Regions from separate parts of the Streptomyces sp. NPDC041940 genome, predicted to be linked through region 1. Evidence: riboswitches for the same ligand, from Rfam matches in the RefSeq annotation. Region 1 holds a riboswitch; each other region holds the start of a gene.
What was found. A riboswitch is a leader RNA that binds a small molecule or an ion and turns the genes downstream of it on or off. The one in region 1 is predicted to bind cyclic di-AMP.
Positions count from the first base shown of each region.

Region 1 (3,267 bases):
GACGAGATCCCGCACGAGCTGGCCAACCCCGCCCGCCGTGCCGCCAAGGAGCTCTCCAAGGAGCTGTTCCCGGTGGGCTCGCGCATGTCGCGGCCCCGGCAGGGCACCGAGGAGACGGTCGCCGCGATCGACTCCGCGGCCGTACGCGGCTACTACGAGAAGCACGTCCGCCCGGCGACCGCCACCGCCGTGGTCGTCGGCGACCTCACCGGCATCGACCTCGACGCGCTGCTCGGCGACACGCTGGGCGCCTGGACCGGCTCCTCGGCCGAGCCGCGGCCGGTGCCGCCGGTGACCGCCGACGACTCGGGCCGGGTCGTCATCGTGGACCGCCCGGGCGCCGTCCAGACGCAGCTGCTGATCGGCCGGATCGGCTCGGACCGGCACGACCGCGTCTGGCCCGCCCAGGTGCTCGGCACGTACTGCCTCGGCGGCACCCTCACCTCCCGCCTGGACCGCGTCCTGCGGGAGGAGAAGGGCTACACCTACGGCGTGCGGGCGTTCGCCCAGGTCCTCAGGTCCGCCCCGGACGGGACCGGTGCCGCGATGCTCGCCATCAGCGGCTCCGTGGACACCCCCAACACGGGCCCTGCCCTCGAGGACCTCTGGACGGTGCTGCGCACCCTCGCCGCCGAGGGGCTGACCGACGCCGAGCGGGACGTCGCCGTGCAGAACCTGGTCGGCGTGGCGCCGCTCAAGTACGAGACGGCGGCGGCCGTCGCGAGCACGCTGGCGGACCAGGTCGAGCAGCACCTGCCCGACGACTACCAGGCCGCGCTGTACCGGCAGCTCGCCGCGACCGGCACCGTGGAGGCCACCGCGGCGGCCGTCAGCGCCTTCCCGGTGGACCGTCTGGTGACCGTCCTCGTCGGCGACGCGGCGCAGATCAAGGGCCCCGTGGAGGCCCTCGGCATCGGCGAAGTCGTCGTGGTCGCCGCCGAGTAGCGGGAGGCGAGCGCCACGCGCGCGGAGGGGCCCTGGTTGTCTTCTAAGGCACCAGGGCTCCTTTATGCCCGAATTGGGGCGGGAGTTTCCCGTCTGCCCTGTGGGATGCGCTACAAAAACCGGGATCCGTTTGGGAATTGAAAGTGGCGCCGCTTAGCGTCGTCCGGGCTGTTCGTCAGGCAGTGCGCCGCACCCGCGGCACCGGACAGTCATCGCCGAGTCCCCGTACGGCGCGAGCCAGGGGAGCCGGGGACCCACCGTAGTCCCTGGGGTGAATCGGACGCCCGCGCGAGTCGCGAGGGGGTCCGTAGGAGACCTTCCTGCTCCGAACCCGTCAGCTAACCCGGTAGGCGAGAGGGAAGGAAAGGAACAGCCACCACATGGCGTTCACGCGCGCCACCGGGAAGCACCGTCGTCCCAGCAGGATCCAGCGCCGCACGGCCCACGTCGCGGGTGTCGCGGCCCTCGCCACCACCGGCGTCGTCGGCACGGTGGCCGCCCCGGCCTTCGCCGCGGAGCCCGCTGCCGAGCAGACGGGCCTCACCCCGGTCGTCACCATGGGCGACACCGTGGCCCAGAAGATCGACGCCCAGGCCGTCGCCCAGAAGCAGGCGGCCGAAGAGGCCGTCGCCAAGAAGAAGGCCGAGGAGGCCGCCCGCGAGCGCGCCGCCGAGGCGGCCAAGGAGGCCAAGGAGCGCGCCGAGAAGGCCCGCGAGGCCAAGGAGCGTGCCGCCCGCGAGGCCGAGCGCAAGCGCCTCAACACCTTCGTGTCCCCGATCTCCGGCTCGTACGTCTCCACCGGCTACAAGAGCGGCGGCGCCGTCTGGTCCTCCGGCAGCCACACCGGGGTCGACTTCCACGCCTCCAGCGGCACGGCCGTCCACTCGGTCGGCATGGGTGAGGTCGTCGAGGCCGGCTGGGGCGGTTCGTACGGCAACCAGGTCGTGATCAAGATGAACGACGGGACGTACACCCAGTACGGCCACCTGTCGTCCAGCAGCGTCTCGGTGGGCCAGAAGGTCACCCCCGGCCAGCAGATCGGCCTCTCCGGCGCGACCGGCAACGTCACCGGCCCGCACCTGCACTTCGAGGCCCGCACCGGCCCCGACTACGGCTCCGACATCGACCCCGTCGCCTACCTCCGCTCGCACGGCGTGAACGTCTGAAACACCGAACGGCGACTGTCCTTCCCGAAAGCCCCGGCTCCCCGAGCCGGGGCTTTCGGCGTTCGCGACGGCCGACTGTCCAAAAAATATCCCTGATTTCCTGCCTGCCGTCGGAAATTCCGGCTCATTGCAATAGAGTCACGGAACACACGTCACCAGTCGACGTTTCACGGGGATTAAGGGGAGGTCGGTCATGCGTATTCCCGCGCACTCGGTGTGCACGGCCATCCGGGACGACATCGTCGCGGGAGTCTACGAGCGCGGCGGCCGGCTCACCGAGGAACTCCTCGCGCGCCGCTACGGCGTCTCGCGCGTCCCCGTCCGGGAGGCCCTGCGCACCCTGGAGGCCGAGGGCTTCGTGGTCACCCGGCGGCACGCGGGCGCGTGCGTCGCCGAACCCACCGAGCAGGAGGCCGCCGACCTGCTGGAGATGCGCATGCTGCTGGAGCCGCTGGGCGCCGCCCGGGCCGCCCAGCGCCGCACCGAAGCCCATCTGAAGGTCCTGCGCGGCCTGGTCCGGCTCGGCCAGGAGCGCGCCCGCCGGGGCAACAGCGACGACCTGCGCTCGCTGGGCGGCTGGTTCCACGAGACGCTCGCCCAGGCCTCCGGCAGCCCCGCGCTGACCTCGATGCTCACCCAGCTCCGGCACAAGATCGCCTGGATGTACGCCGTGGAGGCACCGGCCGGACCCGTGGAGTCCTGGGCCGAGCACGGCGCGATCGTGGACGCGGTGGCGCGCGGCGACAGCGAGCGCGCGCGGGCGGTCACGGCGCTGCACACCGAGCGCGCGACGGCCGCGCACCGGCTGCGTTTCGGCTCCGCCGGGGAGCGCGCCGAGCGTGTGAGGAACTCGCAACATGCCGTAAACACGGCAAGCCTGCGGCATTAACACGGGAGCCGTATACAAAGGGTGGGTAATTCGCGGGGGATTATTTCTGCTGCCCGCCGACAGGAAATGCACGGGAAAGGCGAAGAGCTCGCCCGATGAATTCGGACGAGCTCTTCAGGGTGCGCCGGGTCAGGCGCGGGGAAATACTCAGACGGTCTCGGGAAGCTCCTCGAGCCCCTCGGAGACCAGCTTGGCCAGCCGGTCCAGAGCGGCGTCCGCGCCCTCGGCGTCGGAGGCGAGGACGATCTCCTCGCCGCCCTGGGCGCC
Region 1 is NZ_JBVJBP010000027.1:14,068-17,334, reverse strand. Features, by position in the region: gene ACZ6I3_RS33980 (M16 family metallopeptidase) at 1-945, shown strand, start outside; cyclic di-AMP (ydaO/yuaA leader) riboswitch at 1,149-1,313, shown strand; gene ACZ6I3_RS33975 (M23 family metallopeptidase) at 1,326-2,111, shown strand; gene ACZ6I3_RS33970 (GntR family transcriptional regulator) at 2,305-3,000, shown strand; gene ACZ6I3_RS33965 (HPr family phosphocarrier protein) at 3,148-3,267, opposite strand, start outside.

Region 2 (3,267 bases), on a different contig from region 1:
TCGTCGTGGGCGATGAGGCGACGGTGGCGGGGTGCGGCGTTCGCGGTCGCCGTCGGGGCGAGGGCGGCCAGGGCGGCTCCGGCGGCCAGGGCTCCGAACGTTCTCCGGGTGGTCGGCACGGGACACAGCTCCTTCGGAAAGCGCTTGCGCTAACGACGGGATCACTGTGTCCCAACTGCCGCATCCTGTCGATCCCTTGAGGCGAAGGGCGTTCGACGCCCGCACACACCGAAGGCCGGACCCGGGGATCGGGGTCCGGCCTTCGGCCGCGTGTCAGGCAGGTGGTCGTGCGATCGGTCAGCCCACGGAGACGCCGTGCGAGCGCAGGTAGGCGACCGGGTCCACGTCCGAGCCGTAGTCCGGCGTGGTGCGGATCTCGAAGTGCAGGTGCGGTCCGGTCACGTTGCCGGTCGCACCGGACAGGCCGACCTGCTGCCCGGCCGTCACGGTCTGGCCGGCCGAGACGGAGAGCTGGGACAGGTGGGCGTACTGCGCGTACTTGCCGTCCTCGAGCTGGATGACGACCTGGTTGCCGTACGCGCCGCCCCAGCCGGCGGAGACGACCGTGCCCGCGCCGACGGCCTTGAGGGAGGTGCCGGTCGGGACGACGAAGTCGACACCGGTGTGGTAGCCGCTGGACCACATACTGCCGGACATGTGGTACGGGGTGCCGACGCCGGCTCCGTCCACCGGGAGGCTGAAGCCGGTGGCCTCGGCGGCCGGCTTGGCGGCGGCGGGCTTCGCGGCGGTGTCGGCCTTCGCGGACGACTCGGTGGCGGCCGACTTCTCAGCCGACGCCTTCGGCTTCTCGGCCGCCTTGGGCGCGGACGACTGCGTCTTGGGCGCGCTCGCCGCCTTCTCGCCGACCGAGAGCTTCAGACCCGGGTGGATCATCGACGGGTCGGAGCCGACGGCGTCACGGTTGTCGCTGTAGAGCTTCTTCCAGCCGCCGCTGACGTGCTGGTCGTCGGCGATCTTCGCGAGATAGTCGCCGGCCTTCACTGTGTACGTGTGGGCGCCCGTGGCCTTTTCGGCTGCCTTCTTCTCGGGTGCCGGAGCGGACTGCACGGCCTTTTCCGGAGCCGACTGCGGGGTGGCGGCGTGGGCGCCGGCGGCACCCATGAGCGGAAGGGCGAGGGCGGCCCCGCCGGTTCCGGCGACGGCGATGGAGCGGGTGAAACGCTGGGACTTCGGGCGGCGGTGCTTACCCTTCGCGGGCATGGCGAATTCCTCTCCGGCGCCTGCGAGGTGAGCTGTCGGGTGCGGGCTGGAGATGCCCGGCCGCGCCGAAGTGCGGCTGAACCCCAAGCCGTTCCGGGAACCGGAACAGGCGTCGTACCTGTGGGTCCCCCGCTCCTGCCATACACGGGTGAGTGTGTGGGGCTCCGGGCGGCGGCAGGATTAGGCGTCCGTCCGGATTGGTGTGGAACGTAAGCGACCGAGACGCAATGGGACAAGCTTGCGGTTCCCTGTGAGGGCGGTTCTCTTGACGCGTCGGCACATTTCCCGTCACCGAGCGTGGATTTCCGATCTCTGTTTTTCCGCAATGCCCCTGAATAGCGCAAGAATTACGTGAACATGACGACAACGCATCGTCACGAATATGACGATGGTCACGCACCCCGACCTCATCTCCTTTACGATCGGGGCACGTTATGCCGAAACACCTTAAGTTCCTTATTCGGACAGAAGGGCTACTTGCGCTTAAGGCGGACGACCGCGGCATCCAGGTCCCCGCGCAGGCCGACCCGCAGCCCGTGATGCGCCAGTACGGCCCCTCGGTGAACTTCGCCCGTTTCGAGGCATTCGTACGTCGCTGCCGGGTCGAGGCCCCGCAGCCGGAGCGCCGGAACGGGCTCGCCGTAGCGCTGCGCCTGGAGCCAGGCCAGGACGACGGCCTCGTCGCCGAGGACGTACTGCACCGCGCTCAGGCCGCCCTCCGGGGGCCGCAGCCGGTACAGGTCGCCGCGCTGCACCACGGGCCGGATCTCCTTGTAGAGCCCCACCCACTCGCGCGCCTCGGCGAGCTCCTCCGCCGTCCACCGCGTGAGGTCGCCGCCCACCCCGAGCACCCCGGCCATGGCGCTGACGAACCGGAACCGCAGGGAGCTGGCCCGCTGGTTGAGCATGGCGTTCGGGCTGTCGGTGACCCACGCGGCCATGACCCGGGCCGGATGGATCTGACTGAAGCCGTGCTGGATGGCGAGCCGGTCGAGCGGGTCGGTGTTGTCGGAGGTCCACACCTGGTCCGTGCGGCCCAGCACCCCGAGGTCGATCCGGCCGCCGCCGCCCGAGCAGGACTCGAAGGCCACCCCGGGGTGGGCCGCCCGCAGCCGGTCCAGCAGGGCGTACAGGGCGCGCACGTGGTCGACCCAGAGCCGCTGCGGGTAGGGGTCGTCCGGCCAGCCGGCGTCACTGAAGCAGCGGTTGAAGTCCCACTTGACGTAGTCGATCGGCGCGCTGGAGAGCAGCCCGTCGAGCTGCTCCCACAGATACTCCTGGACGTCCTCGCGGGCGAGGTTCAGCACGAGCTGATTGCGGAATTCCGTCCGCTTTCGTCCGGGTTGGTACTGCACCCAGTCGGGGTGTGCGCGGTACAGGTCGCTGTCCGCGTTGACCATCTCCGGCTCGACCCAGATCCCGAACCGCATGCCGAGGCCGTGCACATGGTCGGCGAGCGGCTTCAGGCCGCCGGGGAAGCGGTCGGGGTTGGGCGTCCAGTCACCGAGTCCGGCGCGGTCGCTGGTCCGGGCCCCGAACCAGCCGTCGTCGACCACGAACAGCTCCACGCCCATGCCGGCGGCCCGCTCGGCGAGCGCCCGCTGCTGCTCCTCGGAGATGTCGAACTCGGTGGCCTCCCAGGAGTTGAACAGCACCGGGCGGTCCCGGTCCGCGTCCGGGACGACGTGGGTCCGCTGGTAGGCGTGCCAGGCGCGGCTCGCCCCGCCGAAGCCGCCGTCGCTCCAGAGCCCGGCGAAGACGGGGGTCGTGTACGACTCGCCCGTGTCCAGCGTCAGCAGGCCCGAGTCGTCGTACCCGGCCCCGCCGGTGATCTGCACGCGCGCGTCCGGGAGTTGGGCCACCGACATCCGCCAGGACCCGGACCAGCCCAGGGCGCAGCCGTAGACCTCCCCGCGCTCCTCGGTCGCGTCGGTGTCGAGGGCGACCCAGGGCAGATGCTGGTGGGAGGTGTGGCCGCGGCGGCTGCCGATGATCTTCTCGCCGTAGGTGAGGGCCGAGCGCGTCAGCCGGGACTCGGCGCCCCAG
Region 2 is NZ_JBVJBP010000002.1:281,325-284,591, reverse strand. Features, by position in the region: gene ACZ6I3_RS05930 (DUF6250 domain-containing protein) at 1-119, opposite strand, end outside; gene ACZ6I3_RS05925 (M23 family metallopeptidase) at 298-1,221, opposite strand; cyclic di-AMP (ydaO/yuaA leader) riboswitch at 1,226-1,382, opposite strand; gene ACZ6I3_RS05920 (alpha-galactosidase) at 1,695-3,267, opposite strand, start outside.
Region 2: another riboswitch for cyclic di-AMP. It lies ahead of ACZ6I3_RS05925 (M23 family metallopeptidase); the one in region 1 lies ahead of ACZ6I3_RS33975 (M23 family metallopeptidase).

Region 3 (3,267 bases), on a different contig from region 1:
CCTGCGGGAAGCTGATCTTCTCCCGCTGGGAGAGGGCGTCGATCATCGCCTCGGCGCGGTCGCCGATGCCCCGCTTGGGCACGTTGAGGATCCGGCGCAGCGGCACCGAGTCCTCCGGGTTGGCCAGCACGCGCAGGTAGGCCAGGACGTCCCGGACCTCCTTGCGCTCGTAGAAGCGGACGCCGCCGACGACCTTGTAGGGCAGGCCGACGCGGATGAAGATCTCTTCGAAGACACGGGACTGGGCGTTGGTGCGGTAGAAGACGGCGACGTCGCCCGCCTTCGCCTCGCCCGCGTCGGTGAGACGGTCTATCTCGTCGGCGACGAACTGCGCCTCGTCGTGCTCGGTGTCGGCGACGTAGCCGGTGATCTGCGCGCCCGTGCCCGCGTTGGTCCACAGGTTCTTGGGGCGGCGGGACTCGTTGCGCTCGATGACCGCGTTGGCCGCGCTCAGGATCGTCTGCGTGGAGCGGTAGTTCTGCTCCAGCAGGATCGTCGTCGCGTCCGGGTAGTCCTCCTCGAACTGGAGGATGTTGCGGATCGTCGCGCCGCGGAAGGCGTAGATCGACTGGTCGGCGTCACCCACCACGCACAGCTCGGCGGGCGGCAGGTCGTCCGCGCTGGGCGGTACGTCGACGGGGTGCTCGGAGGTGCCCACGAGCTCCCGGACGAGGGCGTACTGGGCGTGGTTGGTGTCCTGGTACTCGTCCACGAGGACGTGGCGGAAGCGGCGGTGGTAGTGCTCGGCGACGTCCGGGAAGGCGCGCAGCAGATTGACCGTCGTCATGATCAGGTCGTCGAAGTCGAGGGCGTTCGCCTCGCGCAGCCGCGACTGGTACATCGCGTAGGCCTGGGCGAGGGTCTTCTCGAAGCCGTCGGCGGCCTGGGCGGCGAAGTCCTCCTCGTCGATCAGCTCGTTCTTCAGGTTGCTGATCTTGGCGCTGAAGGACTTCGGCGGGAAGCGCTTGGGGTCGAGGTCCAGGTCGCGGCAGACCAGGGCCATCAAGCGCTTGGAGTCGGCGGCGTCGTAGATCGAGAAGCTCGACGTGAAGCCGAGCCGCTTGCTCTCCCGGCGCAGGATGCGCACGCAGGCGCTGTGGAACGTCATCACCCACATGGCGTTCGCGCGCGGGCCGACGAGCTGCTCCACGCGCTCCTTCATCTCGCCTGCGGCCTTGTTGGTGAAGGTGATGGCGAGGATCTGGCCCGGGTGGACGTGCCGCTCGGCGAGCAGGTGGGCGATGCGGTGCGTGAGCACGCGGGTCTTGCCGGAGCCGGCGCCGGCCACGATGAGCAGCGGGGAGCCGGAGTGCGTCACGGCGGCGCGCTGGTTGTCGTTCAGCCCCTCCAGGAGCGCGGCGGCGTCCACCGGCGGGCGGGCGGCGCCGTCCCGGTAGTAGGCGTCGCGGTCCGGCGGCACGTCGAACTTCCCGCCGAACAGATCGTCCGGAACGTGCTCCGGTCCGTGATCGTCCTCGGGCGGCGGCGGGGGCTCGTCCGCGGGGCCCCGCTGGGCCTGGAGGTCCGCCAGGAAGCTGTCGTCAAAGAGGCTGCTCATCGCTCTCCGAGTCTAGGGCGCCGCACTGACAGCCCGCCGCCGCCCTGAGAACATCGCCGAAACGACCCCCCTGTCACCCTCCAGGAGCGCTCGAACACAGGCCGCTACAGCCTTCACAATTACTCCCGAACGGTGACCAATCCCCCTCGATTGATCACTCTCGGCGATGTTCATGAGCAAGGTCACGGAAATGTATCGGGCATATCACCCATCAACCTTCACAAGGGCCACACGAGTTGGCTACCGTGCGAGGAGGTCACACGACCCCCACCGGCGAACGTCGCCGGGCCGCGTGGCCTCCGCCGAGTCCGGCGTGCCGCAGCGGCAGCCAGAGCCGGGGACCCACCGAGACCCCCGGGGTGAATCGGCCCGACTCCCTTTCCGGAGCAGGCCGTAGGGCAACCCTTCCGAAGCACCCGCCCGAACCCGACAGCTAACCCGGTAGGCGGAGCATGGAAGGAGTCGCCTCCCTTGGCGTCGCACCGCAAGTCGCGTCCTACGGGTTCGCGCGTGGCAGGAATACGGACCCCCGCCCTCGCAACGGCGGCCCTCACCTCCGTGGCCCTGCTGTCCCAGTCGGCCAACGCCGCCCCCGAGGCCGACGACAAGCCCAGCCTGGAGGAAGTCGAGAAGAAGGTAGACGACCTCTACCGCCAGGCGGGGTCCGCGACCGAGAAGTACAACGGGGCCAAGGAGAAGACCGCCAAGCAGCGCAAGCGCGTAGACACCCTCCTCGACGACGTCGCCCAGCGCACCGAGAAGCTCAACGAGGCACGGGAGGAGCTGGGCACCTTCGCCGCCGCCCAGTACCGCACCGGCGCCTCCGCCCCGGACACCGCCACGTTCCTGCTCGCGGACACCCCGCAGGACTACTTCGACCAGACCCAGCTGATGGACCGGATGACCGGCCGTCAGAAGGTGGCGGTCGACGACTACGTCACCCAGCAGTCAGAGACGATGGAGAAGCGTCAGGAGGCCACCGAGAGCCTCGAGACGCTCACCGAGTCACAGGGCGACCTGAAGACGGCCAAGGCGACCGTACAGAGGAAGCTAGCCGACGCGCGCGAGCTGCTGTCGAAGCTGACCGCCGAGGAGAAGGCGCGGCTCGCGGCGATCGAGAAGGAGAAGCAGCAGGAGGCCGCCCGCAAGGCCGCCGAGCTGGCCCGGCAGCAGGCCGAGCAGCAGAAGGAGCGGGAACAGGAGCGGGAAGCCGCCCAGCAGCAGGGCAGCGGCTCGTCCTCGGCCGGTTCGTCCTCGTCGTCCACCGCGCCCGACTCCTCGTACGCCACCAAGGCCGACAAGGCGCTCGCCTTCGCCCGCGCCCAGATCGGCAAGCCGTACGTCTGGGGCGCCACGGGCCCCGGCTCCTACGACTGCTCCGGCATCACCCAGGCCGCCTGGAAGGCCGCCGGGGTGACCCTGCCGCGCACGACGTACGACCAGGTCAACGCCGGCACCACGGTCCCCCTGGCCGACGCCCGGCCCGGTGACCTGGTCTTCTTCTACGACGATGTCACCCACGTCGGTATCTACATCGGCAACGGCATGATGATCCACGCTCCGAAGCCCGGCACGTACGTGCGCGAGGAGTCGATCTACTACGACGGCGAGTCGTCGATCCACAGCGTGGTGCGGCCGGCCTGACGGGTCTCGCAGGTTTTTGGGACCCCGCGCGCGTGCCCTGCCCGTAACGCGCGCGGGGCCTCCTA
Region 3 is NZ_JBVJBP010000014.1:91,809-95,075, reverse strand. Features, by position in the region: gene pcrA (DNA helicase PcrA) at 1-1,558, opposite strand, end outside; cyclic di-AMP (ydaO/yuaA leader) riboswitch at 1,863-2,021, shown strand; gene ACZ6I3_RS23710 (C40 family peptidase) at 2,030-3,202, shown strand.
Region 3: another riboswitch for cyclic di-AMP. It lies ahead of ACZ6I3_RS23710 (C40 family peptidase); the one in region 1 lies ahead of ACZ6I3_RS33975 (M23 family metallopeptidase).